4 regions of the Glutamicibacter mishrai genome follow, and region 1 is predicted to be linked to each of the others. Evidence: riboswitches for the same ligand, from Rfam matches in the RefSeq annotation. Region 1 holds a riboswitch; each other region holds the start of a gene.
What was found. Region 1 has a riboswitch for S-adenosylmethionine ahead of D3791_RS07405 (acyl-CoA dehydrogenase family protein). Riboswitches for the same ligand answer to the same signal wherever they lie in the genome.

Region 2: it holds a riboswitch for S-adenosylmethionine, as region 1 does, so the genes downstream of both, D3791_RS12705 (bifunctional o-acetylhomoserine/o-acetylserine sulfhydrylase) here and D3791_RS07405 (acyl-CoA dehydrogenase family protein) in region 1, are expected to answer to the same signal.
Region 3: it holds a riboswitch for S-adenosylmethionine, as region 1 does, so the genes downstream of both, D3791_RS06455 (hypothetical protein) here and D3791_RS07405 (acyl-CoA dehydrogenase family protein) in region 1, are expected to answer to the same signal.
Region 4: it holds a riboswitch for S-adenosylmethionine, as region 1 does, so the genes downstream of both, D3791_RS09720 (acyl-CoA dehydrogenase family protein) here and D3791_RS07405 (acyl-CoA dehydrogenase family protein) in region 1, are expected to answer to the same signal.

Annotation. Positions count from the first base shown of each region.
Region 1 is NZ_CP032549.1:1,558,540-1,566,253, reverse strand. Features, by position in the region: gene D3791_RS07420 (ABC transporter permease) at 1-126, shown strand, start outside; gene D3791_RS07415 (ABC transporter permease) at 123-1,226, shown strand; gene D3791_RS07410 (LLM class flavin-dependent oxidoreductase) at 1,226-2,662, shown strand; SAM riboswitch class I at 2,790-2,880, shown strand; gene D3791_RS07405 (acyl-CoA dehydrogenase family protein) at 2,932-4,158, shown strand; gene D3791_RS07400 (acyl-CoA dehydrogenase family protein) at 4,185-5,414, shown strand; gene D3791_RS07395 (hypothetical protein) at 5,470-5,934, opposite strand; gene D3791_RS07390 (hypothetical protein) at 5,954-6,232, opposite strand; gene D3791_RS07385 (DUF6069 family protein) at 6,844-7,281, shown strand; gene D3791_RS07380 (glycoside hydrolase family 13 protein) at 7,360-7,714, opposite strand, start outside.
Region 2 is NZ_CP032549.1:2,692,602-2,700,315, forward strand. Features, by position in the region: gene D3791_RS12675 (phosphotransferase) at 1-783, opposite strand, end outside; gene D3791_RS12680 (hypothetical protein) at 850-1,245, opposite strand; gene D3791_RS12685 (phosphotransferase family protein) at 1,264-2,109, opposite strand; gene D3791_RS12690 (CPBP family intramembrane glutamic endopeptidase) at 2,171-2,926, shown strand; gene D3791_RS12695 (GNAT family acetyltransferase) at 2,945-3,364, shown strand; gene D3791_RS12700 (VOC family protein) at 3,407-4,051, opposite strand; SAM riboswitch class IV at 4,224-4,344, shown strand; gene D3791_RS12705 (bifunctional o-acetylhomoserine/o-acetylserine sulfhydrylase) at 4,435-5,793, shown strand; gene metX (homoserine O-acetyltransferase MetX) at 5,796-6,929, shown strand; gene D3791_RS12715 (SGNH/GDSL hydrolase family protein) at 7,002-7,714, opposite strand, start outside.
Region 3 is NZ_CP032549.1:1,362,064-1,369,777, forward strand. Features, by position in the region: gene D3791_RS06450 (ABC transporter ATP-binding protein) at 1-1,553, opposite strand, end outside; gene D3791_RS06455 (hypothetical protein) at 1,811-2,392, opposite strand; SAM riboswitch class IV at 2,447-2,559, opposite strand; gene D3791_RS06460 (MFS transporter) at 2,638-3,429, opposite strand; gene D3791_RS06465 (4a-hydroxytetrahydrobiopterin dehydratase) at 3,592-4,242, opposite strand; gene D3791_RS06470 (hypothetical protein) at 4,425-4,961, shown strand; gene D3791_RS06475 (DUF421 domain-containing protein) at 4,961-5,416, shown strand; gene D3791_RS06480 (hypothetical protein) at 5,496-5,834, opposite strand; gene D3791_RS06485 (cysteine hydrolase family protein) at 5,825-6,430, opposite strand; gene D3791_RS06490 (hypothetical protein) at 6,434-6,640, opposite strand; gene D3791_RS06495 (hypothetical protein) at 6,681-6,890, opposite strand; gene D3791_RS06500 (CBS domain-containing protein) at 7,090-7,506, shown strand; gene D3791_RS06505 (hypothetical protein) at 7,621-7,714, opposite strand, start outside.
Region 4 is NZ_CP032549.1:2,052,319-2,060,032, forward strand. Features, by position in the region: gene D3791_RS09700 (BCCT family transporter) at 1-1,058, shown strand, start outside; gene acs (acetate--CoA ligase) at 1,128-3,089, opposite strand; partial or broken gene D3791_RS09710 (ABC transporter permease) at 3,150-3,290, opposite strand; gene D3791_RS09715 (hypothetical protein) at 3,304-3,465, opposite strand; SAM riboswitch class I at 3,471-3,576, opposite strand; SAM riboswitch class I at 3,844-3,935, shown strand; gene D3791_RS09720 (acyl-CoA dehydrogenase family protein) at 3,952-5,292, shown strand; gene D3791_RS09725 (LLM class flavin-dependent oxidoreductase) at 5,344-6,744, shown strand; gene ggt (gamma-glutamyltransferase) at 6,830-7,714, opposite strand, start outside.

The DNA.
Region 1 (7,714 bases):
GTCGCCGCCCTGGATAACGGGCTGACCCTGCTCGGCGTTGCCAGCCAGTGGGTGGGCGCAGCCAAGGGCCTGCTGATCTTGCTGGTTCTGGCCAGCGTGACCCTGCGCGGAAGGAAGAACCGATGAGTACCGCTCAAACTCTTGCCGCGCCCTCGGCGCCGACCCCTGAATCCCCAACCACCGGAAGCGCCAAAAAGCGCGGCTCCTTCCAGGCATCGCGGTTGGTGGCTCCTGGAACCCTGGCCCTGATCCTCATGGTGTTCTCGGTGCTCAGCCCGGTGTTCTTCACGGCGGGAAACCTCGTGGGAATCCTGGGGCAGGTAGCGCTCCTGGCGTTGGTTGCCATTGGCCTGACCCTGGTGGTGCGGGCCGGCGGCATTGACCTGTCGATTGGCGTGGCCCTCGACTTGGGTGCCTTGGCCAGCGCCTGGCTGATCCACGACGGGTATCGTGCGTGGGTGGCTGTGGCCGGTGGATTGCTTTTCGCCCTGGTCGTGGGGCTGGTGAATGCGCTGTTGATCGTGGTTCTGCGGATCCCTGCCTTTCTGGCCACCTTGAGTGTCTGGTTTGTCGGCACCAGCGTGCAGCAGCTGCTGACCAGCGGCGGCGCGCCGATCTACCTTTCAGCGCCACTGGTGCCCGATGGTTTTGCCGTGATCGGGCGCGGCTACTTCCTGGACATCGATGCCGCCATCATCAACGCGGTATCCATTGCCGTGGTAGTGGCTCTGCTTCTTGGCATCACCCGTTATGGGCGCAAGCTGACCATGGCCGGCGAACAGCCCAGCGCGGCGAAGATCTCGGGCCTGCGGATCAATACGCTGATTGCCAGCGCGTACCTGCTGTGCGCGGTCATCGCCGGATTCGCCGGAGTGGTGCTGGCCGCACGCTCCAACGGCTATGTTCCGGGCAGCGGCCAGGCCTACCTGATGGATGCCATCGGAGCGGTCTTCATCGGGGCAACCATCAGCCGCTACGGACGGGTGTCCGTGGGCGGAACGCTGATCGGCGTGGTGATCTTCGGCCTGCTGGATAACGGGCTGAACCTGATCGGCCTGTCCTTCTTCTGGCAGGACCTGGCTCGCGGCCTGGTGCTGCTGGCGATCCTGCTCGCCGCCGTGGTGCTCGGGCAGTCCAAGGGCCAATCGGCAACCGGCATTTTCGCGCTACTGCGCACGGCAAAGCGCCAAGCACTGACCACCACCGCAAAGGGAAGAAGCAACTAATGAGCAAGCGCATCCACCTGAACGCCTTTGACATGACCTGCGTCAGCCATCAAAGCCCGGGGCTCTGGCGGCATCCGCAGAATAGGGCCGATGAGTACAACACCCTTGAATACTGGGTTGATCTGGCCAAGACCCTGGAGCGCGGTGGATTCGACGCTTTGTTCCTCGCCGATGTGCTGGGCATCTATGACGTGTACCAGAACTCCAGCGGGCCAGCGCTGCTCGACGCCGACCAGGTGCCGCTGAATGATCCGTTCATGCAGGTTTCCGCCATGGCCGCGGCCACGAAAAATCTCGGCTTCGCGGTGACCAGCGCGCTGACCTACGAACAGCCCTACGCGTTGGCCCGGAAGTTCTCCTCGCTGGATCACCTCACCCGCGGGCGCATCGGATGGAATGTGGTGACCAGCTACCTGGAGTCGGCGGCCCGCAACCTGGGCATGACCCGGCAGCTGGATCACGATGCCCGCTATGACATCGCCGATGAATTCATGGACGTGGTTTACAAGCTCTGGGAAGGATCCTGGGAGGAAGGCGCGGTGCTCAAGGACCGCGAACGCGGTGTCTACACCGACCCTTCCAAGGTGCACCCGATCAACCACCACGGCGAGTACTTCGACGTGCCCGGCATCCACCTCTCTGAGCCCTCCATCCAGCGCACCCCGGCGATCTTCCAAGCCGGTGCCTCCTCCCGCGGCCGGCGCTTCGGCGCCCAGCACGCAGAAGGCATCTTCCTGAACTCGATCAACACCGCGGTCACCCGTCGACAGACCGACGCGATCCGCGATGAATTCGAACTGGTCGGCAGGCCCCGGGATGCGGCCAAGATCTACGCGCTGATGACTACCGTGGTGGCCGACTCCGATGCCCAAGCCGAGAAGCTCTACCGTGAATACCAGTCCTACGCTTCACGCGAGGGCGCCATGACCTTCTACGGCGGCTGGTCGGGCTTGGACCTGAGCCAGTACGCGCCGGATGAGGAACTGCAGTACCTGGAAACCAATGCGGCCCGCTCCGCGGTGTCGATTTTCACTACCGCGAACCCTCAGCAGAAGTGGACCCCGAACACCATTGCCGACTACCTCAAAGTGGGCGGCATCGGGCCGGTGCTCGTTGGCTCAGCGGAAACCGTGGCCGATGAAATCGAGCGCTGGGTTGATGAGTCCGGGCTGGACGGGATCAACCTGGCCTATGCCATCACTCCCGGTTCCTTCGAGCAGTTCACCGATCTGGTGGTCCCGGAGCTGCGCAAGCGCGGGCGGACCTGGGCAAGGTACGAAGGCAATACCCTGCGCGAATATCTGACCGAGCCTGGCACCACGAGGGTGGCTGAACACCACCCGGCAGCTGCCTACCGCGGAGCTTATGCGGGCAAGGCCTCGGCGGCCGATACGAAGGCAAGCCAAACCCCGGAAGCGGTACTGGGCGCGCAGTGACATATGAGGAAATGTGACGGCGTTTTTCGCGGCTTTGAGGGCCGCAAAAATGACGATCCATGACGATGTTCCGCCCTATGACGTCGTGCCTACCAACTGGTGAGCCTCGATGTTTCACTGGTAGGACAAACCATCCAGAGCGGCTGAGAGACCTGGCTCCGCGACGCCGCAGCAAGTCTGCTTCCTGCAGAGAGTGCTAACGCCAGGTTCGATGGATTCGCAGAATCTTTCTGCATCCTTCGGAATCCATGAACATGAGGAGAACGAAGATGACCGTACTGAGCACCCAGCTGCCGCGTGTACCATACACCGGCACCGCCGATGAAGCCGAACTCGCCCAATGGCGCGAGACAGCCCGGAAAGTCGCCGACCAGCTGGCCGCCGACGCCCTGGAACGCGACCGCAAAAATGCGCAGCCTTTCGCCGAAGTCCAGCTGCTTCGCGAGGCAGGCCTGCTGAACCTGCTGGTTCCAGCGCAATTCGGGGGAGCAGGAGCCCACTGGGAAACCGCTTTTGAAGTGGTCCGCATTCTGGCTGCAGCCGATGGCTCTATTTCCCAGCTGCTGGCCTACCACTACGTGAACCAGTCGGGCATCGCTTTTTACGGCGCACCGGAAACCCAAGCCGAATGGTGGCAGCGCACCGTGGAGGGCGGCTGGCTCTGGGGCGACTCGGTCAACCCGGTCGACCCGACGCTGACCCTGGTTCCGGAGGGCGATGGATTCCGGCTCAACGGCGCCAAGCGTTTCTCCACGGGCTCCGGCGTGGGCGAAGTGATTGTGATCAATGCCGAAGTCACCGAGGGTGAACGCCAAGGCCAGGTCCTGGCCTTTGTCATTCCACGTGACCGTGAAGGCCTGGAAATCGTCGATGACTGGGACTACCTTGGCCAGCGACTGAGCGCGTCGAACTCTCTGAAGTACCACAACGTGCGTATTGACGCGCAGGATCTGCTCGGCGAGGTCACCGAAGAACCAGTATCGACCCTGTTGACCCCGGGCATCCAGCTGGCGTTTGCCAACTTCTATCTGGGCATTGCCCAGGGCGCCTTGGCCCGTGGCAAGCAGATTCTGCTTGGCCGCAAGAACGCCTGGCTGTTCTCGCAGGCCGAGACCTACTCGCAGGATCTGATCTTCCAGCGCACCGTGGGCGAGCTCAAGGCACGCACCGCAGCTGTGGCGGCGTTGACCGAGAAGCTCGGCCGCAAATTTGATTCGCTGCTGGCCAAGAGCGGGGATGTCACCCAGCCCGAGCGCGCGGCGCTCGCCGTGGACATCGCAGAAGCCAAAGTGGTCTCCACCGAGGTTGGGGTCGAGGTGGCCAACCGGATTTTCGAAGTGACCGGATCATCCTCCACCGCCAATTCGGTGGGCCTGGATCTGTTCTGGCGCAATGTGCGCACCCACTCCCTGCATGACCCGGTGGACTACAAGAAGATCGAAGTCGGCGCCTACTTCCTGCGCGGGGAATCCCAGCCGCTATCGCTTTACACCTAAGAACTTTCTACGGACAGGATCCTGAGATGACTGTATTGACTACCGGAAATCGGCTGAGCAAGCTCAAAGCCCGCTTCGCGCCGCTCTTTGAACAGATCGCCGCGGGCGCTGCCGAACGCGACCGCAGCGGCGAACTGCCCTACCAGCAGATCGCCGACCTTGCCGCAGCCGGTTTCGGCGCGGTTCGCGTGCCTGTTTCCCACGGCGGCGCGGGCGCTACCTTGCCGGAGCTCTTTGAGCTCTTCGTGGACTTGGCAGCGGCCGACTCGAATATCGCCCAGGCTTTGCGCGCCCACTTCGCCTTTGTCGAAGACCGGCTGATCGCTGCCCCTGGAGCGGGTCGGGATAAGTGGCTGGCGCGCTTCGTGGACGGCGAGCTGGTGGGCAACTCCTGGACCGAGGTCGGAACGGTGAAGGTCGGCGACGTGATCACCAAGGTCACCCCGGATGGCGAGGGCGGGTTCCGGATCAACGGCACCAAGTACTACTCCACCGGTTCCATCTTTGCCGACTGGCTGGATACCTACGCAGAGCGCACCGATACCGGCAAGCGCGTGATCGCCGCGGTCAACCGCCACCAGCCTGGCGTGGAACTGGCCGATGACTGGGACGGCTTCGGCCAGCGCACCACCGGCACCGGCACCTCGACGTTCACCGATGCGATTGTGGCCGAAGAGGACTTGATCGACTTCGATACCCGCTTCAAGTACCAGACCGCGTTTTATCAGCAGGTGCTGCTGGCAGTTCTGGCTGGTTCGGCCAAGGCTGCCGAACGCGACTTCGCTGCAGAGCTGAAGGCCCGCAAGCGGACCTTCAGCCACGCGGCGGCCAATGTAGCTGCCGAAGATCCGCAGTTGCTGCAGGTGATTGGCGAGGTTTCGGCGGCGGCTTTTGCGGCGGCCGGAACCGTTGAGCGTGTGTCGCAGGCCCTTGAAGGCGCCTATGAAACTGCGCTGGCTCTGCAAGCTGGGGAGATTTCGGCGGAAGAAGACGAAGCAGCCAACGATGCCGCCGAGCTGGCCAGCGCCCAGGCGCAGGTAGTGCTCACCCCATTGGTGCTCAACGCCATTACCCACGCCTTTGATGCGTTGGCGGCTTCGGCCACCAGTGTTTCGAAGAACCTGGACCGGCACTGGCGCAATGCCCGTACCGCTGGCAATCACAACCCGTGGGTGTTCAAGGCGCGCTTGATTGGCGACCTTGCGGTCAACGGCACCGAACTGCCGCGCGTGTGGGCCATCGGAGCCTCGAAGTAACCACTGCGCATTCTGCAGGCCCAGCATTCTTTGGAGGATGCTGGGCCTGCGGTCTTTAGATCAGTGTTTCAACTCTGGCAGGATCAAAAGTGATGGATTGGGCCAGCAATTGAACTGCCTCAGCACGCTTGGTTTCCGCATCGACGTCTTTTCGGAATTGCGCGTTCCGAGCGACACGTTCACGTTCGAATTCCTGTTCAACACCAGATAGTTCCTGCGCGATGGCCACAGATAGGCCATCGCGGAGTTCTTCGAGGGTTGTATTGGAAATTTCCAGTCTCCGGTTGACCACATTCAGTTCAACATCGGGATATCCGGCAGAGCGCAAGCGATCGCTGACCCCGGTGCCGGTGAGGAAGTCGACTTCCTCGGGCTCAGCGCGTCGATTAAAGACCACGGCAACCAGATATTTTTCTGGTGCCTGGTCGGTGAGCAAATTGCTTGGAAGGCTGTCCAGCAGCACCGTCCCTAGTCTCAGTGATTCTCGTTCGGCGTTGGTTGGCCTTGTTATGGAGTTCATGATTGATGCCTTTCAGCGTTTACGAGTGTCGGCCGGTCTCTTGTGTCTGCTGCGTGGGTGTGGAAAGCGGCCGTTGTTTGGCTTGGATGAACTTTTCAATGCGTCGTTCGGGCCCGAGAATCGGCTCTTGGGAGCTATAAGCGACCTTGTTCCAGCCACAGGAAGTGCAAGTCCAGACCACCTCGCGCATGGTCATTTGGGTGTCTTGCCGTAGTCCTGCATCGTGGCCGCCTTCGTTGTCCCATCTCTTGAGCTGGTTTTGTTCATCGATATATCGACGGGTTTCGGTTTCGACCAAGGTGTTTCGGTAACACCTTGGGCAACTGATGGGCTTGTCCATGACCGGGTCTCCAATGCATCTTGGCCGTTATTGCTGCGAGAGTCGCAGGCTGAGTGAATTGCTGTGGATGCCATGTCACGGTGGCGAGACGTCAGCCACCGATATTCAGCTACGGGAGACAGCGTGTGCAACGTGGAAAAACAGGTGCCAGTTAAGCAGGCTTTACTGTCCGCGGTGCAAAAGCGGCGAAGGTGTTCGGGCAAGAATCCGCGGATCAGTAGCTTGAGAGGGATAAGGCTGATAATGCCAGCCGCCCAGAAGAATGTTTTCCGGTTCAACACTGCTGCGTTAATCTGAACGCCGTCCTGGAAATCCAGGGACAGCACAAGAGCTCTACGCCGGAAGGAGGAAACCTCTAGAGAGGTACATAAGTGGAAGTAAACTCCATCTCCATTCTACTCCGGTTTCGCCTAATTGAACCGGGAGTTTTCGCCGGGTGCCAGGCTGCCTAGGCTCACCTCGATAGATAGCTACGCTAAGTGTCGCGGATCTCACGCGATGATGAGAGCCAAGGCACTGGGGTGCGAAATTAGAATTGTTGAGGACTTTCAACAATTTTGAGGAACACCATGACTGCTCAGGGACAACCAAATAGCCCATTCAATTTCATTCAGGTCGTCATCGCCGCACTGGGCGCCGGCTACCTCAACGTCATCATCTTCTTCATCGGCATCGCCTCGGGCGCTTCGATGAGGGTCGGCTCCAACCCTGAAAAGGTTGTCGGCTTCGACAACATCCTTCAGTTCACCTGGCTGCCACTGCTGGTGCTGGGCTTGGTTGTCTTCCTGATCGGCCGTGCTAAGAAGGGCTTCGTCAAGGTCGCTCAGTGGATCGGCCTGATCATCGCTGTTGTATCGATGATTTCCCCAATCATGACCGCATCCGATGTGGCAACCGGCGTGACCCTGAGCGTTATCCACGTTGTCACCGGTGTGGCCTGGTTCTTCGCCGTTCACTACGGCAACAAGAAACTGCACGTTCCTTCCAAGGATGTTGTTGTCGCCTAAAGCGGCGGGCAAAGAAAAAACTTCGTCACCGCGGATCGCGAAAGATCAGCGGTGACGAAGCTTTTTTGCTATCTCAGGCTAATTGCCGCGCAACCATGCCGTTGTGGCTGCCGGCAGCCGACCGGCATCATCCAATGGCGCGCTGGACAGCAGCAATGTGCCCTCGGGAAGTAGCTGTGGTTCAGCGCTGAAGTTGGTGACGCTGATCCAGCCATTTGGTCGGGAAAAGGCAAGCATGCCCTCGGCAGAATCCAGCCATTCGAGTGATTCTTCGCTTTGCAGTTCCTTGCGAAGAGCCAGTGCCTGGCGATAGAGCTCCAACGTCGACTCCTCGTTCCCTTCCTGTGCTGCAACACTCAGGGATCCAAAATCCTCAGGCTGCGGCAGGTGGGGTTCTGCTTCGCCGAAGCCAAAAGACGGCCCGTCTGTCGTC
Region 2 (7,714 bases), 1.1 Mb from region 1:
CCGCAGAATCCTCCATGCCGCGGTGGATTCGTCAACCACTCCGGATTCCCGCCGATAGCCTTCGACGATGTCCGTGTAGTCCAGTCCATTTTCCGTGATGGCCGAGTATTCCTGAATGCGGGCGAGTTCCACTTCCGGTGCCGCAGTCAGCGCGTTGCTCCAATCAATTAATGCTTTGGGTGCGCCGTCTATCACTCGGATGTTCTGCCGGCGGATATCCATGTGCAACAAGCTGACTCGACGTAATGACTTTTCAAGTAGTGCGATCAGCGCTGTTTCCTGGGGCAACGAGGGCATCTGATGTTGTGCGCTGAGCCGCGAGTAACGATGAGAAATGCGTTGGCCGAGGTAACGATAAATGTTCGCGTGTTGGCTGGCTTCATCAATAGGTGGTTCCTGCTGATGCATCTGTGCCAGCACGGCGCCCACGGCATGCTGATCTAAGGGCGTTCCATCGTCGTCGATGATTTCTGTGATCAACACCGGATAGCCATCTTGGACAACCAATTGCTCCGGACGGGCAGAAGGCACGCCGTGATCTACCGCCCACGCGCTGAGCTTCAGCTCCTTATGCTGAAGGTCTCGCGCCGGAATCTTCGGATTATTTGCGGTATCAAAAACTCGTGCACGCGGGACACGGTAACTTTCGCGCCGTTTTTCCGTGGCCGCGATGAAAAACAGAAATTCAACACCCTCGCCAGCAAGGAATATGTCGTTCGCTCCTCGTCGATTGGCCAGGCGCGTGGCCGCCGTCGAGGCACTGATCGCTACTGGGTAAGACATCTGTTTCCTGTCCGTTGGCTACGGAAATTTGATTTTGTAATTGGTGGCTCAAAATTCCCCTGCACGTTATGAATCAGCCACTGAGACTTGTAATCGCTGCCCCTGCAGTTCAGCAGCGACAAAGTTGAGAGATTGCGAATAGCTGCCCAAGGTAATTTCCTGGTGGACCACGTTTCCGTCGGACGAACAGGGAACATTGATTTCCCCGTGGTCCGTGCTATCGCTGGTGTTCCATTCAATCGTGGACGACCTCTCCTCACCAGAACATTGCATGGCCAGAGAATACTGTCCACCGTTCAGTGGGAAACCCAACGATAACTCTTGATTCGGCTGCGTCACCTCAGTTCCAATGGATACCAATTCATGCTCCTGGTGCAGGGCGTCGGCTGAAGCCTGAATATCATTGGCGGAGCATCCGCCAAGGCAGAGGGAAACCATCGCCAGCAAAGCGGCTGGTACCACGGACCTACTTCGCAATGTTCAGCTCCCCACAGCCTGCGCGGCATTCTCAATCCGCGGCCCGATCTTGCGCAAGAGCTTATCGATCCTTGGGTCATCGGTGCGCGAGAGGGTATCCGAGAGTCGCTCCAGGCTCATCAGCCCGAGCCAGATCTTCGCCCGATGCGCTTCATCAGGGCTCGGCGCAATCAAATCCACCATCTCCAGCCCGTGCCACAGGCTCAAGTACGCGGTGTTCAGCGCCGGATCCCAGGCGGCGGCCAGATCCCAGTCCAGGATGCCGATCAGCTCTTCATCCACCCAGTGCATATTGTGCCCGGCCAGATCTCCATGGACCAGGCTCGGCGGCACCTGCGCCAACTCATCGAGTTGCGCCCACAGGCTGCTGGCCGGGCCGCGCAATTCTTCAGGCAAAGCATCAAAACACTGCTGTTGGCGCTCATCGGTCCACGAGCCGCGGAAGGCAAAAGGGGAGGCCAGGTGCTCGCGCAGCGGTTCAAGCTCGACCTGGGCCAGGTCGCTGACCAGCTTGCCCAAGATTTTGGGGTCCCCGTAGTGCGGTTCATGGGCGCTGCCCGGGATGAAGGACATGGCTACCGAGCCCAGGGAGTCCACCGTCTGGATCTGCGAGGTCGCCACCGGGATCTGGTAGTCCAACTGATCGGACACGAGCTCAAGCAGCTTGATCGAGCGCGGCATTTCTTCGGTGGCGTCGATGGTGCGAGCCATGCGGATCACCGAGTCCGGATTGGCGATCACCACCTTGTGGAACTGTCCGCCCTCGTTGACCGACGCGTGCTCCCAGGAAAGATCGGGGCGCAATCGGCGGGCGATCGACAGTTCTTCTTCCGTGGCAGGACGGGACACAGATGCTCCTTTAATTCGCTACCTTCAGGCTACCAAAGCCCGCACACAGCCTGATCAGCCTATGATCGAGAACGTGAATGCCAAGATCCTGAAGTTCGAGATCGCCCTGGTCCTTGCCTTGTCGCTGGGGCAGAGCGCGATCTATTCGATCATGAGTTTTGCCGATAAGGCCACGCGGGGTCCGCTGCGCGAACAGACTACCTCGCTGAACAACCAGCTGAGCACCCGCGAATTCTTCGACCTGTCCTACCAGCTGCTAGATATCCTTTTCGCGCTGGTGCCGGTGGCGCTGGCCCTGTATCTGATGAAGCGCAGCCTGGGCCTCGGCACACGCGAGATCGGTTTTGACCTGCGCAAACCTGGCCGCGACGCCCTGGCCGGCACAGGGCTTTTCCTGGCCATGGGGCTTGGCACCCTGGGGGTCTACGCAGCCGGCCGGGCGCTGGGCATCACCACGGCGCTGTCCGCGGCCAATCTGGGGGACTATTGGTGGAGCGTGCCGGTGCTGCTGCTCTCGGCGGTGCGCCATGCGGTGCTCGAGGAAGTGCTGATGCTCGGCTTCCTGTTCAGCTACGCCAAAAAACTGCAGCTGGGATTGTGGACCACGATCATCAGTTCGGCGGTGATCCGCGGCAGCTACCACCTCTACCAGGGAGTGGGGCCGATGATCGGCAATATGCTCATGGGCGTGGTCTTCGGCTGGGTCTACCACAAGTACGGTCGGGTAATGCCGCTGGTGATCGCGCACTTCCTGCTTGATGCCATCGGATTTGTCGGATATGCGCTGATCGGCCCGGCGATCGGGATCGGCGGCTAACCCGGATAAACTGCAAGAATGCAGATTTTCGAGCTGGCTGAAGAACAGATTCCCGATGCTGTGGCGCTGTGGGAAAACACCGGGTTGACCCGGCCCTGGAACGATCCCTACGCCGATGCCAGGCGCGCTTTGGAAACCCCCACCTCCACGGTGCTGGCCATGATCGAAGATGAACAAGTTCTGGCCACCGTGATGGCCGGCCACGATGGGCACCGCGGCTGGCTGTATTACGTGGCGGTGGACCCGCAGAGGCAGGGCTCCGGGCTGGGCGCCACGATGGTGGATGCCGCCTGCGCCTGGCTCGCCGAGCGGGGCGTGCCCAAGGTGCAGCTGATGGTGCGCAGCGAGAATACCGCGGTGCGTGGCTTCTACGAGCGTCTTGGGTTCACCGATCTTCAGATCCTTGCCCTGGGCAAGCGCCTGGATGCCGGCGCATAAAAATGAAAGGTGGGGACGCCATTGTCCCCACCTGCCAATGTACTACAACACCACTGGGCCGTTCTCGGTTTCGAAGGTCACCGACATGATGCCCGGAGTGCCATTGGGCGCCTGGTAGGCCATGGTCACTGCCCCCAGGTGCACGTTTTCCGGCTGCCCCAGCCACTCCAGCACCCGATCGCGGGAGCCGGCAATGGTGATCTCGCTGATCGCCCCGGCCGGCTCCAAGGCTTTGGAAGGATGCAGGTCCTTGGCTTCCTCGTCCCAGGAGATCAGGTACGGGCATTGCGGGTCGGCGATCAAGCCCTTGATGCCGATCTGCTGCCAGGTCAGCTCGCGGCCATCGGGGAACTTGCGGTTGCCCGGAACCGCCTTGCGGCCCAGCCGGTCTTCGGCGCTGGATAGATCGTCCACCGAAACGCACCAGCCCATCCAGCCGCCACCGAGCTCCGAACGAGCCCGCACCGCTTGGCCGAAGGGGGCCTTGTCGCTGGCCGGGTGGTTCAGCACCTCAACGACTTCCAGGTACTGTCCATGCTTGAGCGGGAAGATGACATTGCGCGTCCCGAACCTCGGATGCACGCCTCCCTTGACGAACTCCAGGCCGAGCGACTCGGAGATTCTTTGCGCGGTTGGCAGCAGCCCATCCGGGCCACAGGCATAACTAACGTGATCTAGCCTCATCATGAAGCCATCATGGCAACATGTGACCGCAGTCTCTACTTAGGCGACCCTAATCTTTTTTGCTGAATCGAATTCTCTGCGGCAAAAGCGCGAAGTATGTGAAATATGACCGATTGCGACCATTTCAGGGCGCTTGCATTGCAAAGATCTTCGGTTTTCGGGCACACTGGAAACAGGTCATGAGTCCCAGTAACAAGCCCCGGCTTACTGGGCGGCAACCCTCCAACCGCGGTGGGGTGCCCCGGGTGAAGACCTGGCCCTTAGCTGCACAAGGCGGCTAAGGACAAGCGCGGGTAACCCTGGAAGACTTCTTGATGAGGTGCTTCCTGTCGGTGTCTTCTCAGTGGTGTACCCCCATAGTCATGAAACGCTATTTGGAGGAAACCATGAGCAACAACTGGTCATTTGAAACCCGTCAGATCCACTCCGGCCAAACCCCGGATCCGACCACCGGCGCACGCGCGCTGCCGATTTTCCAGACCACATCTTTCGTCTTCCCGACCGCACAAAGCGCCGCCGCCCGCTTCGCCCTGCAGGAACTGGAACCGATCTACACCCGCATCGGCAACCCGACCACCGACGCGGTGGAAACCCGGATCGCCGATCTGGAAGGCGGAGTGGGAGCGCTGCTGCTCTCCTCGGGCCAGGCCGCCACCACCTTCGCCATCCTGAACCTCGCCGAGGCCGGCGACCACCTGGTGGCTAGCCCCAGCCTGTACGGCGGAACCCAGAACCTGCTCAAGCACACCCTCAAGCGCCTGGGCATCGAAGTCACCTTCGTGGCCGACCCGGATAACCTGCAGGACTGGCGCGACGCGGTCCGCCCGAACACCAAGGCGTTCTTCGGCGAAACCATTTCCAACCCGCGCCAAGACGTGCTGGACATCGAAGAAGTCGCCAAGATCGCCCATGAAAACGGCGTGCCGCTGCTGGTGGACAACACCCTGGCCACCCCGTACCTGATCCGCCCGATCGAATTCGGCGCCGACATCGTGATCCACTCGGCCACCAAGTTCCTCGGCGGCCACGGCAACGCGATCGCCGGGGTGATCGTGGACTCGGGCAACTTCGACTTCGCCAAGGACCCGCAGCGCTTCCCGGGCTTCAATACCCCCGATGAGTCCTACAACGGCCTGGTCTTCGCCCGCGATCTGGGCGTGGACGGCATCCTCGGCGCCAACCTGGCCTACATCCTCAAGGCGCGCGTGCAGCTGCTGCGCGACCTGGGCTCCGCAGTCTCGCCATTCAACGCCTTCCTGATCGCCCAGGGGCTGGAAACCCTGTCCCTGCGCATCGAGCGCCACGGCGAAAATGCGCGCGAGGTAGCCAGCTGGCTCGAAGCCCGCGCCGAGGTGCAGAAGGTCGCCTATGCGGGCCTGGCCTCCTCGCCATGGTTCGAGCGCGCGAAGAAGTATTCCGAGCACGGTGCCGGATCGATTATCGCTTTCGAGCTTGCCGGTGGCGCTGCCGCCGGACAGGCGTTTGTCAACGCGCTGGAGCTGCACTCGCACGTGGCCAACATCGGCGATGTCCGCTCGCTGGCCATCCACCCGGCCTCCACCACCCACGCACAGCTTTCCGAGGCCGATCAGATCGCCGCCGGCGTAAGCCCCGGCCTGGTCCGCATCAGCGTCGGCCTGGAGAACATCAAGGACATCCTCGCCGACTTGGAACTGGGCTTCAACGCTGTTGCCGCCCTGGATTCCGCGGCCGGCGATAACAAGGAATTGCAGGAAACCCTTTAGGAATGGCATCCATTGCAACCACCGAAGAACCACAGCTCGCCGGCGGCCAAGACGGCATGATGCGCCGTAGTGCCGTCGGTGAGCACCACTTCGAATTCGGCGGCTACCTGCCGCAGGTAGAGCTGGCCTATGAGTCCTGGGGAACCTTGGATGACGACCGGTCCAACGCCGTGCTGGTAATGCACGCGCTGACCGGCGACGCCCATGTTGCCCAAGGCGACGCGCACAGCGCTGGCTGGTGGGACGGATTTGTCGGCCCCGGGGCCACGATCGACACCGATAAGTACTTCGTGCTTGCCGTGAATATGGTCGGCGGCTGCAATGGATCCACCGGCCCGTCCTCGCTCGACGAGCACGGCGTGCCCTACGGCTCACGCTTCCCGTTCGTCACCATCAAGGATTCGGTGCGCCTTGAAGCCCGCCTCGCGCAATTGCTGGGAATCACCTCCTGGCATGCGGTGATCGGCGGATCGATGGGTGGCGCGCGAGCGTTGGAGTACGCGGTCGAATTCCCCGAACAGGTCAAGAACCTGGTGGTGATGGCTTCCTGCGCCCAAGCCACGGCCGAACAGATCGCCTTCGCCCAGGTGCAGGCCCAGTCCATCAGGCTGGACCCGAACTTCAACGGCGGCGATTACTACAGCAACGGGGCTCGTCCGGATGCCGGGCTCGGCCTGGCTCGGCGCCTTGCGCACATCACCTACCGCTCGGCAGCCGAGCTGGAGGCCCGCTTCGGGCGCACCGCGCAGCCCGGCGAGCAGCCCACAGGCCAGCTGGACGGCCCGCGCGGCCGCTACCAGGTGGAAAGCTACCTGGATCATCAGGCCACCAAATTGGTGAACCGCTTTGATGCCAACAGCTACCTGGTGCTGACCGAGGCGCTGATGAGCCACGATGTGGCCCGCGGCTACGAGTCGCTGCAGGTCGCCTTGGCGCGCCTGGACAAGGTCAACGTGGTGGTTGCCGCGGTCAACTCGGACCGCCTGTATTTCCCGGAGCAATCCGAGATGCTTGCGGCCAACTTGGCGACCCCCACGACGGTGCATTACATCGATTCGCCGATCGGCCACGATGGCTTCCTGACCGATGCCAGCCAGCTCGACGGAGTCTTGCGCAGCCGGGTTTTCAGCCGCTAGAAGCATAAAGCGAAGGGACAGCTCCCACCAGTGATCGGTGGACGCTGTCCCTTCGTGCTGTCTAATGCCCGGTTACTGCGCGCTGTCGCCGGCGCCCAGCGAATCATTGGGCTTCGGCGCGGTGAATGGCGCAGCCGACGGGCGCTTGGGGGTAATGCCATCGCCTGAGGACTGGTGGCGCAACCGGCGCAGCACCCACGGCGCCAGGTGCTCGCGAGCCCACTGCAGGTCTTCGATCCGCGCCTCGCGCCAGCTTCGGATATCTGCCGCCGGCGCGACCTCGGTGTCGATCGAATGCGGCACGTTCAAGGATTCCAACGCCATGGCGGCAATGCGCTGATGGCCCATGGGGGAGAAGTGCAGGCGATCCGGCGCCCACATCTGGGCCTGATGCAATTCGCGCAGCGCCCACATGTCGGCCACAATCGCGTCGTACCGCGCAGCCACGGTGCGAATATTCTCGTTGTAGATGGCCACCTTGCCGCGGATGCTTCCCAGCACCGGCGTATCGCGGATATCAGGACCGGTGACGATCAGCAGGGTCGCGCCCGTCGCGCTGAGCTTCGATACCGCGCCGTCAAGAATGTCGGCGATCTTATCCGGATCCCCGCCTGGCCGCAGCACGTCGTTGCCGCCGGCGCACAAGGAGATCAGGTCCGGCTTCAAATCAATGGCGGGAGCTACCTGTTCGGCCACGATCTGTCCGATCAGCCGGCCGCGGATTGCCAGGTTTGCGTAGGCGAAATCTGGAACTGTGCTGCTCAGCTCCTGAGCCAGTCGATCGG
Region 3 (7,714 bases), 200 kb from region 1:
GTAGGTTCTACCAAGGCTGCACGCAATTTGGCATCGGTGCTCACGTCGAGTGCTGAGAAGGAATCATCAAAGAGGTAGGTCTTGGGCTTGGCCGCCAAGGCGCGCGCGATGCACAGTCGTTGACGCTGACCACCCGAGACATTGGTACCGCCCTGAGAAATCTTCGACTCAAGCTGCCCCTCACGCTCGGCGACAAATCCGTCGGCCTGCGCAATACGTAGGGCTTCCCACAAATCTTCTTCCTCGGCCTCTTGAGCACCAAAACGCAGGTTGCTGGCGATGGTCCCGGAGAACAGGTACGGACGCTGCGGCACGGAAGAAATGTTCTGCGAGATCGTCTCGCGGCCCAGTTCCCTCAGCGGCAGGCCACCGATGAGGATTTCGCCTTCCGTCGCGTCGTAGAGTCGCGGAATCAGGTTCAACAGGGTGGTCTTGCCGGCACCGGTGGAACCGATGATGGCGGTGGTCTGCCCTGGCTTGGCGGTGAAGGAGATATCGGAGAGCACCGGCGCCTCGGCTCCGGGATATCCGAAGGTCACGTTCTTGAATTCGACGGTGCCGGGTGCTGGCAGCTGGACCTCGCGGTCGGCGGCATCCTGCATGGACGGTTCGCTATCAAGGACCTCGGAGATGCGGTCGGCCGAAACCATGGCGCGAGGGATCATCATGGCCATGAAGGTACCCATCATGACGGCCATCAGGATCTGCAACAGGTACTGCAAGAAGGCGGTCAGCGCGCCAACCTCAACCTGGCCGTTATCCACGCGGTGGCCACCGAACCAGAGCACTGCCGCGGTGGACAGGTGCAAGATCATGGTGATCGCCGGGAACATCAGGACAAAGAGGTTGCCGACCTTCACGCCCAGATCGGTGAGCTTCTGGTTGGCATCGTCGTAGCGTTCGGTTTCGTGGTTTTCGCGAACGAAGGCGCGGACCACGCGAATACCGGTGATCTGCTCGCGCAGCACTCCGTTGATTCCATCGATGCGGGTCTGCATGTCGCGGAACAGCGGCATCAACTTGATGACCAGCAGGCCAACAACAATCAGGACCATTGGCACGGAGACCCAGACCAGCCACGACAGTCCGGGATCTTCGCGGATGGCCATGACCACGCCACCAATGGACATGATGGGGGCATTGATCATGAAGTTCAACGCCATCAGGGTCAGCATCTGGATTTGCTGTACGTCGTTGGTGCCACGGGTGATCAAGGTGGCGGCGCCGAATTTGTTCACGTCTTGGGCCGAGAAGGTGGAGACCTTTTCAAAGACCGACTGGCGGATGTCACGGCCCACGCTCATGGCGGTTTTGGCTCCGAAGTACACGGCGGCCACGGCGGTGGCCACCTGGACCAGAGCGACAATGAGCATCAGTCCGCCGGTGCGCCAAATGTAATCGACGTCCGCGTTCACCACGCCGACGTCAATGATTTTGGCGTTGAGGCTGGGGAGATAAAGAGTGGCCATGGTGGTGGCCAACTGCAAAATGATAACGGCAATGATCCAGCCTGTATAAGGCTTGGAGTGTTTCAAGATGAGCTTGAGAAGCATGTGGAAAAATCCTCGCTGGCATCAGGCTCTCCGGCACCAGGCCACTTCGGATTAAGGGCGCGGTGATTGAAGAGCGAATGCCAGTCTAGCGCTCCGCTTGGACACTTAGTATCATCCTTCCGATTGATATTTGCCAACCAGTGATTAACGCTCGATTAACGGCAGAATTCCGGGGATGGTGGCGTTAATCATAGGTTATGGAAATAGCGCAAAGAGCCGAGATTTCCGGCGGACTTTCATCCGCCGGAAATCTACGCTCATTTACGCCTGAACGCTACCGGAAACCTCGCAGGCGTAGTTCCCTCGGATGTACTCGGACAAGGCCACGGACGGGCGTTCGAAGCACAGCAGCCGCGGGAAGCCGGTCCAGGCCTCGGGCACCAGCTGCACGATGTGCTCAGGCCGCGCCCGTTCTTCCATGTTGCTTCGGCCAGTGTCCGGGTCCTGCCGGTCACCCGCAGACATCTCTGGCCCGGCTGCGGATTCTTGGCTTTGATCCCGAGCAGTTCCAGCCGTTGCTCCAGGCGATCTAGGCCCTCAAAATTTCTGCAGAGCTCGCGGGCATGCCCCAGCGCGGCTTTAAGCCCCGCGCTGGCTGCCCAATGCAGTTCCGGGGTGAACCCGGAGGCAATCCAGCGGGCCACATATTCGTGGACATGGGGCAGGTTCAACCCCGGTAGTCCACCACGTTGCTTCTCGGCTTCGAAGGCCAGGAATCCTCCTGATTGGAGGGTGCGCGATCCTGCATGGAAAGGATCGTCCAGCAGCACGCTGTGCCACTTCCGCTCGCTGTCGGTTCCCTGCGGATTCCCTGTCGTGTATTCATGAATGGCGCCCACGGCATCCTCGCCTTCGTTCCAGGCGGCGCGGCATCCCGAAGGATCAGCACAGCCGATCGACTTGCCCGGGATGGCTTCCCGGACCGGATCTTCCCCTGGGGCACCCCGCTCGATGAGGAGGGTTGCCACCCGGCCAGCCAGGTACTTAGCGCCGCGATTCTGTGAGCTTGCTTCAATAGTACTGGGCACCACCGACAGCTTGTCTTGGGCCGGTGCGCAGCACCGGCCCAAGACAAGCGATTCGATCAGTCTCTGATTGGCGGAGGTGCCACCTCGTCGTGCTGGGACTTCCCGCTGTCCTTCTTCTTTTCCGGCGGCACGGTGACGATGATCGACGCGATGGCGATGACCACCATCAGCACGTTGAACAGCAGGCCGATGGCGCCGCCGAAGCGCGACGCCACATTGTCCTGGCGGCCAATGAACAGGCCCCAGGACTGGATCATTGCCGGATCCATGGCCCGTCCAGCCACGTACAGGGCCGCGGAGATGGCCGCGGAGATGGCCGCGCCGATGGCGTTGCCCAGCGACGAAGCCACCTTGTGGATGCCGGACGCGGAGCCCACCTCGCCGTCGGAGACATTGGACAACGCCGCGTCGGTGGACGGCGTGGCATGGAAACCCAGACCGATGCCGAACAACGTAAAGCCGATAACCGAGAGCACGATGCACTGGTCGATATACAGGAAGGTCATCGTGCACATCAGGATGCGCAGACCGGTGATCATCGACCCCCAGAGCAGCGGCTTCTTCGGCCCGAAGCGCTGCAGCAGCTTCTCCCCCACGCGGGTGGTGGCACGGATGGCCACCAGATAGCCCAGAGTCAGCAGGCCGGGCTGCAGCGAGGACATCCCGGCCGCCACCTGGACCAGGCCCCGCGAGACAATCAGCGTGCCAGCGGCGCCATTGAGCAGGAAGTTGGACAGCTTGGCGCCGGTGAAGGTGCCGACGGAGAACACCTTCAGGTTCACGAACGGATTGCGGCTGCGCACCTCGATCTGCAAGAACAGCAGCCCGGTGACCACGAAGATCTCCACGAGCGCGGTTCCGTCTACTGGGTTCCCTTGCTTCGCGCTTAGCTGCGGTTAGCCGACATGGCTCAGCTGGCTTCGGTGATTTCAATCTATCCCCCGGCTGGACAGGCAGTCCAGCAACCGGTTGAATGCAATATTCAGCAACTTCGGCGAGCGCCGGCGCCGCTAGCGGTCCTGCTCGGTGCAGATGCAGAACCTGTTGCCCTGCCGATCCGTCGCCACGGTGAAGCTGGGGGCGTACTGGCTATCGAGCTCGGTGCTTTCGCTGCCCAGCGCTTCGAGCACCGGCTGGCTTTCGGAGAAAGGGACCCACACATCCAGGTGCAGCCGGTTCGGGTTGGGGTCTTCTGTTTTCTGGAACCAGATGGCAGGCAACCGGTGGTTCGGGTCGGCCAGGCTGCCGTCTTCTTGCTGCTTGTATCCCAGGCCGGCGGCCCACTGCGCGGCGACCTGCTGCCGGTCGGCTGTATCGATGCCGATTTCCACCGTGCGGATCAATCCCGGGCGGGAAGTGGCGCCAAGTGCCCGGGCCTGTTCGGAGATCCTGCGTGCCAGGGCGATATCCCGGGTGGTCACCCGCCCTCCGGCGTCATGGGAAGTAGTGGTGACGAAGACGCGGTTGTAGCGCCAGTCCACGTCCGGGTGGTGGTTGTCCATTTCGGCGGCTCCGGCGATATCGCTGAAGAGCTCGATGGCGGATGCCGCTGTTTTGGTCTGGAAAACGGCGGCTATGCCGCCGGGGATTTCCCGCCAATGCGGCAGGTCCTCCAGATAGTCGCTGATCTGCTGGTCACTGAGAATGTCGTTGCTGCCCATGCGTATCTCCTCCTTGAAAACACGATGGCACCGGTGCCGCTTCACCTCAAGGAGATTTCCTGAAGGCACAGGTTTCCATCAGTGCCAGATCTGGATGTCTCCTGTGAACTGATGCGCTACCTGCCCGTACGCGGGCGGGACGGCCTAGCCTCGATGGCAAAGCGCAAGGAGGCCTGAATTCCATGCTGAACATCTTCCAAGCCGAGATCAATGATTCGACGTTGGATGACATCAAATCTGCGCATAGCAATCGCAAGCGCCGGCGGCTGCGCCGTGCCGCGCTCCTGGCGGTTGCGGTCATCGTCGTGGCTGCCTTGCTCGGCCTGTTCGCCCAGGAGAAGACCGTGGTGAACGACGGCGACGGCTTCACGGCCGAAGTGCAGCTCCCCACCGTGATCAGAGCCGGAAATGAAATCGAGCTGAGGATTGAAATCACCGCTGCCGAGCCGTTGCCCGAGACCATCACCCTGGAGCTGAACGAGGACTACCTGATGCTCTTCGAGGACTTCTCGGCCTTTCCCGAACCCGAGTCCGTAGCAAGCGGCGCAGGTGGCACCATCCAATTCGAGGTGGCCCCGGTGCCCGGGTCCAGGCAAATGGTCGCCACGCTCACCGGCCGCGCCTCGGATCAGTGGTCCCCGAGCACCGGCGGGGTGCTGGGCATCGAGGTGAAGGGCAATACAACGGAACTAGAGATCAGAACCTGGAGGATCCCCTGATGGATATCGTCATCCGCGCTGCCGTCGCGTTCATCATCCTATGGCTGGCCACCCGCGCCGCGGGACGGTCCACACTCGGCGAGCTCAGTTCATTCGAGCTGGTGCTCTTCGTGGTGCTGGGCGATTTGGTGCAGCAAGGCATCACCATGGAAGACCGTTCGCTGGTCGGCAGCTTGCTGGCGGCCTTCACCATGATCGTGCTCGCAGCGATCCTGAACTATGCAAATATGCGATGGCCCAAGCTGGGCAAGCTGATGCAGGGCAGGCCCATTGTGCTGGTGCGCGACGGGGTGCTTGACCGCAAGGCGCTGCATGCTGAGCGCATTGGCCTGGATGAGTTGAGCATGCTGGCCCGCCAAGCAGGCATCGAGAACTACAGCAGCATCCGGCTGGCCATATTGGAAGCCAGCGGCAAGATTTCCTTCTTCACCCAGGAAGCCCAGTCCCGATCCTGAGCGCAGTTGCCGGAAATGCGGGAAAGCGGGCGGTGCCAACCAGATAGGTTGGCACCGCTCGCTTTGTGCGCTCGGTCCGCTACTGCTCTTCCGGGGTCTCGCGCTGATCGGGCAGGTTGGCGCTGCGCTCCGCGTCCAGCCCGGGGTCCTCGAACTCTTCGAGGCCATCGAGCTGCGTGTCATCGACAGCGCGTTCCCCGTCCAGCGGTTCGACCAGCGTGGTTTCGGGATTCAGCAACAGCGGGTCATCGTCGCTTTCGGCCAGGATGCGCTCTGCCCCGCGCAACGGGTCATCCGCATCCAGCTGCGCAGGCGCATCCGAGGAGCCTTCGGCCGGTTGGCTGTCGCGGCCATCCAGCGGCTCGTCGATGTCCTGGTCCTTGCGCACATTCTCGAATTCTTCATTGTTCAGTGACATTTGCGCTCCTCTTGCCTTGTCCATAGGTAAATGATTTCTTCGGTGTCCATCAGCTTCTGCCGATGCTGGGTACTCATGTATTCCAGTGCGTTCTGCCCTGCCTGCGGGTCCGGGGACGCACAGGCATCGGTGGCGACCGCAACCGGGAGATTCGCGGCAAACGCGTCAGATGCCGTAGCCCGGATGCAGGTATCGGTGGCGACCCCGGCCAGCACCAGGGAACTGGCGCGGCGTTGCAGCAGCAGCGTCGTCAGCTCCGTGTTCCAGAAGGCGCTGTCCCGGCGCTTGACCACCTCGATGGCCCCGGCCAGCTCCAGCTCCTCCAGGTACCCGGCTTTCGCCGTGCCTTCGAAGAGGTAGCCCTGGCCATCCTCGAGCATCTTCAGCGTCCAGGTGGACCTGTCTTCCTTGTGCACGGTGCGCACGCTGAACACCGGCACCCCGGCCCGTGCCGCCGCCGCGGCCAGCCGATTGCAGTTGGCAGTGATCTGCTGCCTCCATGCGGTCAGCCCGGGGTCTGCGAAGAAGCCGCGCTGCAGATCGATGAGCAGCAGGGCCGGGTGCCTGAAGTCGCTCGTGGAATCCGTAGCACCCATGGCTCAGCTGTGCGCCGCGCAGTGCTGGCAGCAGAACACGTCCTGTTGCTGGCGCACCGGATGGCCCAGGATGGCGCAATTGCAGTGTGCGCACCGCTCGGCCATGTCCTGGATGGCGCATTCGAAACTGTCGTATTGGCCTGAACGCCCATCCCTGCTGAGCATGAACAGCGGGTCCTGGCCGTTTCCGCACAAATCGCAGGTCTGCATTGGTTCTCTCCTGTCTTCTGCTGAGTGTTCCCCTTTGCGGCTAGCGTTCCTCGTCATCCTCGCGGTACTGGTCTTCGGTCGAATCATCCAGATCCGGGTCGATGCCCTCAGGCTCGTGGGCCGGGGCGGGAACGTGCTCGTCATCCGGCTGGCCCAGCGGCCAGGTCTTCTCGACCAGATCCTGGTCCGGGTCCTTCAGCCGATCTGCGGCGTGGGCAATGGCTTCCTTGGCCTTGTCGATGAGTCCCATGGTTCTTGTCCTTCCGGATTGATCCGATACGGTCCTCTAACCGAATACCAGTGAAGCGTGCCCCGCGTACATGGTTAATCGGCTGTTGCCAGCTTCGCCCCGGGCGAGCCTGCAAGGACGCTGGCAATGGTTGATGGCCTGCTTGCGGTGCTGGAGCGTGGGAAGCGTCCCCGCAGGAAAACGCGAAAGGAGCACGATCATGGTTGCAGCCAAGGAACTAATGACCTCGCCAGCCAAATGCGTCAAGGAACAGGACTCGGTCCAGGTCGCAGCCCAGCTGATGAAGGACCTGCAGGTCGGCATGCTGCCCATCTGCGGCAAGGATGACCGGCTGGCCGGCACCATCACCGACCGCGATATCGTCATCAACGCCGTAGCCGACGGCGTGGTCATCTCCAGCACCAAGGTCGCCGACTATGCCCAGGGCAAGCCGGTGACCATTGGCGCCGACGATTCCATCGAGGAAGCCATCCGCACCATGCAGGAGCACCAGGTGCGCAGGCTTCCAGTCATCGACGGGCATACGCTGGTGGGAATGCTCGCCCAGGCGGACATTGCCCGCTACTACGACGAGCAGAGCACCGGAAGCCTGGTCGAAGGGATTTCCCAAGACTAGGACCAGACCAGGACCTGCCGCCGGCAGCAGCACAAGGGAGAGCTTCCGGGCAAACCACGGTTTTCCCGGAAGCTCTGTTCTTGCTCTTGGCGATTTTTCGCGGCAGTTGCCGCGTCACCGTCCGTTGGCGTCCGTGCCTCCCCTCGGCTCATCCAACGAGCTTGGTCCCCGAACCAGGCGGTACACGCCGTAGATGAAGAGCAATGCG
Region 4 (7,714 bases), 490 kb from region 1:
TTGTCGCCTCAGCCGTCTCCGGCATCGAGCGCGGCATCCAGTGGCTGTCGAATATCAACATGGTTCTGGCAGTGGTCTTGGCGCTGATCGTCTTCATCGGCGGACCGACCCTGTTCATCCTGAACGTCATCCCTAACGCCGTGGGCTCCTTCATCGGCGACTTGCCTGAGATGGCCTCGCGCACCGCGGCCTCCGGCGATAGCACCATGTCCAGCTGGCTGTCTTCGTGGACCGTCTTCTACTGGGCCTGGTGGATCTCATGGAGCCCATTCGTAGGCCTGTTCATCGCGCGTATTTCGCGCGGCCGCACCATCCGCCAGTTCGTCACCGGCGTGCTGCTGGTTCCTTCTGCTGTCACCCTGATCTGGTTCTCGATCTTCGGCGGCGGCGCCATTGGCCTGCAGGAGCGCGCTGAGCGTGCTGGAAACACCGGCGACATGCTGACCAAGATGGCGGACGGGGCTCCGGACATCAACTTCGACCTGATCCTCTTCGGCCTGCTCGACAAGCTGCCGGTCTCCGGCTGGATCGCCACGGTTCTGATGGTGGTCACGGTCTTGCTGATCGCGATCTTCTTCGTCACCGGCGCCGACTCGGCCTCCATCGTGATGGGTGCCCTGAGCGAGCGGGGCGCGGAAGAGCCAACCAAGAAGTCCGTGCTCTTCTGGGGTGTTGCCACCGGCGCTGTCGCGGCAGTCATGCTGCTGGCTGGCGGCGATCATCCGGCCGAAGCGCTCAATGGCCTGAAGAACATCACGATCGTTTCGGCCTTGCCGTTCGTGATCGTCATGCTCTTGCTGTGCGTAGCGCTGTGGAAGGACCTGAGCCGGGATCCGCTGATCCTGCGCGGCAAGGTCGCCCGCACCGTGCTGGAGCAATCGGTGACCCAGGGTGTGGACCGGCATGAAGGCAGCCAGTTCAGCTTGATGACCACCGAGATTCCAATCATCAAACCGGCCGATAAGCCCGAAGCCGGTGACTCGGGATCTGCCCAGATCTTCGTCACCGAAGCTGATGCGAAAGATCCCTCGGACTCCACCCAGTCCAAGGATTCCTAGCAACAAATAGTTGAAGCCACGTCCCGCGGGACGTGGCTTCAACTATTTAAGCGGGGCGGGCCGGTGAGCCTAGCCGCGTGCCCGGCAGATCGCGTTGATCTCGGGAATGCACGGTTCATTCTGCAAGCTGGTGGTATCGCCGAGTGTGGTCCCCTCGAACAGCTGGGTGAGCAACCGGCGCATGATCTTGCCTGAGCGCGTCTTGGGTACATCAGGAACGAGCACCACATCGCGCGGCTTGGCGATCGGGCCAATCTGCGTGGTGACCGTGGAGCGCAGCTCAGCGATGAACTTCGCCTGGCGGGCAGCGAGCTGCTCATCAGGATTCTCGGCAATCAGCGACTTATCCAAAGGCACCACAAAAGCGGTCGCCGCGTGGCCAGTCTTGGCATCCGGAGTCGGGCACACACCGGCCTCGACAACACCCGGGTTGGTGACCAGCGCGGACTCGATTTCAATGGTGGACAGCCGGTGGCCGGAAATGTTGATCACGTCATCGGTGCGGCCCAGGATGAAGATATCTCCATCCTGGTCAAAGCGCGCGCCGTCACCGGCGAGGAACCAGCCCTGCTGGACATACTGTTCCCAGTAGCTGGTGTAGTAGCGTTCCGGGTTGCCCCATACGGTACGCGCCATCGACGGACCGGTCTGGGTGATGACGATATTGCCCTGGGTATTCGGCGCAACGCGCTGGCCCTGGCCATCAACAATGTCCACCGAGACTCCCGGCAAAGCGCGGGCAGCGCAGCCCGGCTTGAAGTAGTCGTCGGTCGGCAGCGGGGAGAGGATGGTCGCGCCGGACTCGGACTGCCACCAGGTATCCACCATGGGCAGGCCGGCCGGGGTATCGCGCCCCAGCTGTTCGCGGAACCACTTCCACGCTTCCGGGTTCACTGCTTCGCCCACGGTGCCGCCGGTGTTGATGGAGGACAGGTCGTACTGTGCGGGGATGCCGTCCGGGAACCAGCCCATCAACGAGCGAACCAGGGTGGGCGCGGTGTAGTAGCTGGTGACCTTGTAGCGTTCGATGACTTCAAAGTGGCGTCCTGGATGCGGGGCGTTGGGGACGCCTTCATAAATCACCTGGGTGACGCCGTTGGCCAGCGGACCGTAGATCTCGTAGGTGTGGGCGGTAACCCAGGCAAGGTCCGCGGTGCACCAGTGCACGTCTTGATCGCGCTGGGAAGGATCCGGGTTGGCGAAGAGCATGTTGTAGCTGGCGGCGGCCTGGGTCAGGTATCCGCCGGTGGTGTGCACCAGGCCCTTGGGCTGTCCGGTGGTGCCGGAGGTGTACATGATGAACAGCGGAGTTTCCGAGTCGAAGAACTGAGCCTCATGTTCGGTGGACTGGGTGTCGACAACATCGTGCCACCACACGTCGCGGCCTTCGGTCCACGGGATCTCATCGCCGGTGCGGCGAATGACCAGGACCTTTTCGATTTCGTTCTCGCCGGAGACCGCTTCATCGGCGTTGTCCTTCACTGGCACCGAGGTGCCGCGGCGGAACTGGCCATCGGTGGTCACCAGCACCTTGGCCTTGGTGTCTTCTACGCGGAACTTCAGGGCCTCGGCGGAGAAGCCGCCGAAGACCAGCGAGTGGATGGCGCCGATGCGGGCGCAGGCCAGGGTGATGACGATGGTTTCAATGAGCACCGGGAGGTAGATGACCACGCGGTCGCCCTTGACCACGCCCAGGGATTCCAGCGCGTTGGCCGCCTGGCTGACGCGTTCTTGCAGGTTCTTGTAGGTGACGGCTACCCGGTCTCCGGGCTCACCCTCGAAGTACAGCGCCACTTTCTCACCGCGCCCGGCGGCTACGTGGCGGTCGGCGCAGTTCACCGCGGCGTTGAGCTTGCCGCCCAGATACCAGGAGATCTGCGGGCCGCGCTTGGCGGCTGGATCAGCCGGGACGATCTGGCTGGTGGTGTGCCAATTGGTGTCCCAATCAAGGAGGCGTGCCGCTTCATCCCAGAATGCTTGGCGTGCTTCCTCCGAGGCAAGAGTTGAGGTTGATGCCGATTCGATGGTCATGACAGAAAATTCCTTGAACAGTATTGATGAAAAAATGGTGGTTCTAGCGATGCGCTGGAATCAGGTCCAGCGTTTGATGGCCCAGCGTTCGGCGATGGAGAGCAAGATGATGGTCATGATCAGCCCGTCAAGCCTGCCGTTGTTCTGCGAGTCGGTGAGCAAGAAGCCTAGGCCCCTGGATGCGCCGAGCAATTCTGCTGCGTTCTTGCATGCGTCATATCAGGGCGAAACATGAATTGTCTTGCGACATTCGCAGTCGTTTGCGGCTTTCCTTCTTGGTGGTGAAGGTGCGTGATACCTCGCTGAAGTCGACACCCAGTGCGGTCGAGGGGTGGGCCGGGTCGTGCGCCTGAGGCTGTGCAAAGCTCAGTGCCATGATCATCTCCATCGGTCCTGGCGGTAGCACCGGCCTATGGAAAGTGGTCTCATCCATAGGTGGTTGCTGCGGCGTCACTGAGCCAGATCTCTCGGCCGCTCGGGATGGTTACACGTCCATTACAGGGTTTCGAAGGAATTGAATGCAAATCTTGCGTAACATGAAAAATCTTCGATAACTCCGTCACATGCGCGGGATATTTCGTTACTTATTTCATTGAATGCCTGTTTGATCGATGATGGGCGTTGTTGATCAAGTCATCTTCGGCGTGAAGCGCCATTGACTGTGCAACCTGCCTGTCAAACCGGTACGCCGCGGGGACGAAATGTGACTTCGTGGCTTGGAAGCACCGGTTTGTTACGGCTACAAATGAATGACAACCCATCCAGAGCGGCTAAGAGATCTGGCTCGACGACGCCGCAGCAACCACCCGAATCGCGGGACGGTGCTACCGCCAGGACCGATGGAAAGAATTGAGGACTTCTGATGTCATTTGGCGAGTCGCCAAACACCCCCGGCATGGACTTCAACCAGCTCAGCGACCCTTCACAGGCCAGCGCCTTGGGACTCGATGAATTCGAAGAGCAGCTGCCCACCCGGCAGCTGCTGAAAGTCACGCCCGGCCCCGGCGCAGATGAGCAATACGACCGCTTGGCCGAAATCTTCCGTCCGGTCTTCGCTCAGATCGCAGCCACCGCCAAGGACCGCGACCGCAACCGGGTCCTGCCCTTCGAACAGGTGGGCCTGCTCAACCGCGAGCGTTTCGGCGCGCTGCGCATCCCGGTAGCCGATGGCGGATACGGCGCCCGCCTGGTCGACGTATTCCGCCTGCTCATCGAGCTTTCCGAAGCTGATTCTCATGTCGGCCAGCTATGGCGCGCCCATATCGCCTTCGTGGAGAACGTCCTGGTCCTTGATGACCAGGAACTGCGCAGCAAGTGGATTGCCCGCATCGCCGCCGGACAGATTGTCGGCAACGCCTACACCGAACGAGGCGGCAACGCCCTGGGCACTCTGAACACCAAGACCAGCCAGGTGGATGGCCGGTGGCTGGTCAACGGCGAGAAGTACTACTGCACCGGCACCATCTTCGCCGACTGGACCACCGTGGCCGTAGCCCACCCGGACTTGCCCGGACGCCAGATCGCCGTGGTCTCCACCCAGCACAGCGGTGTGAAGATCCTCGACGACTGGGACGGGTTCGGCCAGGGCCTGACCGGAACCGGCACCACCGAATTCCATCAGGTGCCGGTGGACTCGTTCATGCCCCAGCAATCCAACGACTCCGAGGCCGCGATCTTCCAGCTGGTGCTCATGGCCGTCCAGGCAGGCATCGCCCGGGCCGCCCTGAATGACCTGCGCATCTCGGTGCAGAACCGGACCCGCATCTTCACCACCGGCACCGGCGTGCCGGTGCACCGCGAACCACAGGTGCTGCAACTGGTCGGCGAGGTCTCCGCTGAATCCTTCGCCGCCGACTCGGTGGTGATCGGAGCGGTCCTTGAAGTAGAAGCTGCGCTGGTTGATCTGGGGCTGAACGACGAGGAACGCTACGCAGTGTGCGAGCTCGCGGCGAACCGCGCGCAAACCATCGTCCAGCCACTGGTGATCGGCGCTACCAGCAAGCTCTTCGACGGGCTGGGGGCATCATCCACCAGCGTCGTGTGCAACCTGGACCGGCACTGGCGCAACGCCCGCACCATCGCCACCCACAACCCGGCCATCTACAAGGCCCGCATCGTGGGGGACTACGAAATCAATGCTGTCCAGCCGCAACGGCTCTCAGTCACCGGCGAAGACAGCAACCATCGAGGCTACGGCGCCTGAACGCCGACCAACAGACTTCACCACTACCCAACCATGGCAAGGGGAACAACAATGAGCCAGCAGCGCGAAATCCTTTTCAACGCATTCGACATGAACTGCGTGGTGCACCAGTCGCCAGGCCTCTGGCGCCACCCGGATGACAAGGCTTCGACCTACAACACCATCGGCTACTGGACCCACCTGGCCAAGGTGCTGGAAAAGGGCAAGTTCGATGGCCTGTTCATCGCCGACGTGCTGGGCACCTACGATGTCTTCAACGGCACCAACGAATCCCCGCTGCGTTCCGGCGCCCAGGCACCGGTGAACGACCCGATGATGCTGGTCTCCGCCATGGCCGCCGTCACCGAGAACCTCGGCTTCGGCGTCACCGCCGGCACCGCCTACGAGCACCCTTACGCTTTCGCCCGCCGACTGGCCACCCTGGATCACCTGACCAACGGCCGCGTGGGCTGGAACGTCGTGACCGGCTACCTGCCATCGGCCGCCCGCAATATGGGCCAGGAAGACCAGATGGAGCACGACGAGCGCTACAACCACGCCGATGAATACCTCGAAGTGGTCTACAAGCTGCTCGAAGGCTCGTGGGAAGACGACGCCGTGCAGAACAACAAGGAAACCGGGATCTACACCGATCCGGCCAAGGTGCACAACATCGAGCACGAAGGCAAGTACTTCAAGGTGCCGGGCATTGCCATCACCGAGCCTTCCACCCAGCGCACCCCGGTGATCTACCAGGCCGGCGCCTCCTCGCGCGGCATCAAGTTCGCATCGGAAAACGCCGAGGCGGTCTTCGTGACCAGCCCGACCCGCGAAATCCTCAAGGCCACCGTCACCAAGATCCGCGACGCCGCCGAGGCCGCCGGCCGCGACCGCTACGATGTGAAGATCTTCGCGATGCAGACCATCATCACCGATGAGACGTCCGAGAAGGCCCAGGCCAAGTACGAGGACTACAAGTCCTACGCCGACGTTGAAGGCGCCCAGGTGCTGATCTCCGGTTGGATGGGCGTTGACCTGTCGGAGCTGAACCCGGATGAGCCATTGGGCGCCAACCTGAAGTCCAACGCCATCCAGTCCACCGTGGAAACCTTCCAGAAGGCCAGCGGCGATGACGGCAACCCATGGACCATCCGCCAGCTGGCCGAGTGGGTGGGGGTGGGCGGCTTCGGCCCGATCACCGTCGGCTCCGGCGCCGAGGTGGCCGAGAAGCTCATCGACTGGGTGGACTACACCGACGTGGACGGCTTCAACCTGGCCTACGCTGTCACCCCGGCGACCTTCGAAGACGTCGTCGAGTACGTTGTTCCCGAGCTGCAGGCCCGTGGCGCGTACAAGGCCGAGTACGCTGAAGGCTCGCTGCGCAACAAGCTCTTCGGAGCCGGCGACCGCGTGAAGGACACCCACCGCGCAGCGCAGTTCAAGATTTCCAACCGGCTGGCCGCCCAGGGCTGATCAGCGGGCAAGAATCCTCGACCTTAAACCAGCGCCGGCTCCGTCCACCCTCATGGGTGGACGGAGCCGGCGTTGTCTTGAGGGCTTACTTGGCGGGAGCCACCACCATGGCGGAGCCTCCGCCGCGGCGTACCGGTTCGGCCGCTGCGGTCAGCGTTCCATCGGCATTGATCTCCACGGCTTCCACCGCGCCGATCTCTGCCTGCGGGGTGAAGGAATCCCCGGCCGGGGTGAGCTTATGGCCGAAAGCTTCCAATGCTGAGCCGTACTGGGTGATGAATTCCGGCTCCGCGGTCACCGCTGCGGTATTGCGCTGCGAGGCGCGTGGGGCGGCGATTGCCTGGCTGATGTCCATGCCCAGGTCATAGCGGTTGAGCAGGGTCTGCAGCACCGTGGTGATAATCGTGGAGCCACCCGGGGAGCCAATAGCCAGCACCGGCTCGCCATCACGCAGCACGATGGTCGGCGCCATGGAAGAACGCGGGCGCTTGCCTGGCTCGATGCGGTTGGGATCCTCTGGATCATAGACGGTGGAGAAGTCCGTAAGCTCGTTATTCAGAAGGAAGCCTCGGCCCGGGACCACCATGCCCGAGCCGCCGGTCTGCTCGATGGTCAGCGTGTAGGACACCACGTTGCCCCAACGGTCCACGACCGACAGGTGGGTGGTGGACATGTTCTCGGTATCCTGCTCCACGGCAGGCTCGGTGGTTGCCGCCGGGCACTGGCCATCAAAATTCTCGATATCACCCGGTGCCACCGGCTTGGTTGCCGCCTGCTCCGGGTTCAGCGCGCAGGCGCGGTCATCACCAAAGAGCTTGCTGGTCAGCGTCTTGGTCGGCACGTCGACGAATGCAGGATCACCGACGTACTTGCCGCGGTCAGCGTAGGCCAGCGCAGTGGCCTCGAAGTAGTGGTGCAAGGCGTCGGCCGGCTCCATCGAGGACAGGTCATAGTTGCCCAGGATGTTCAG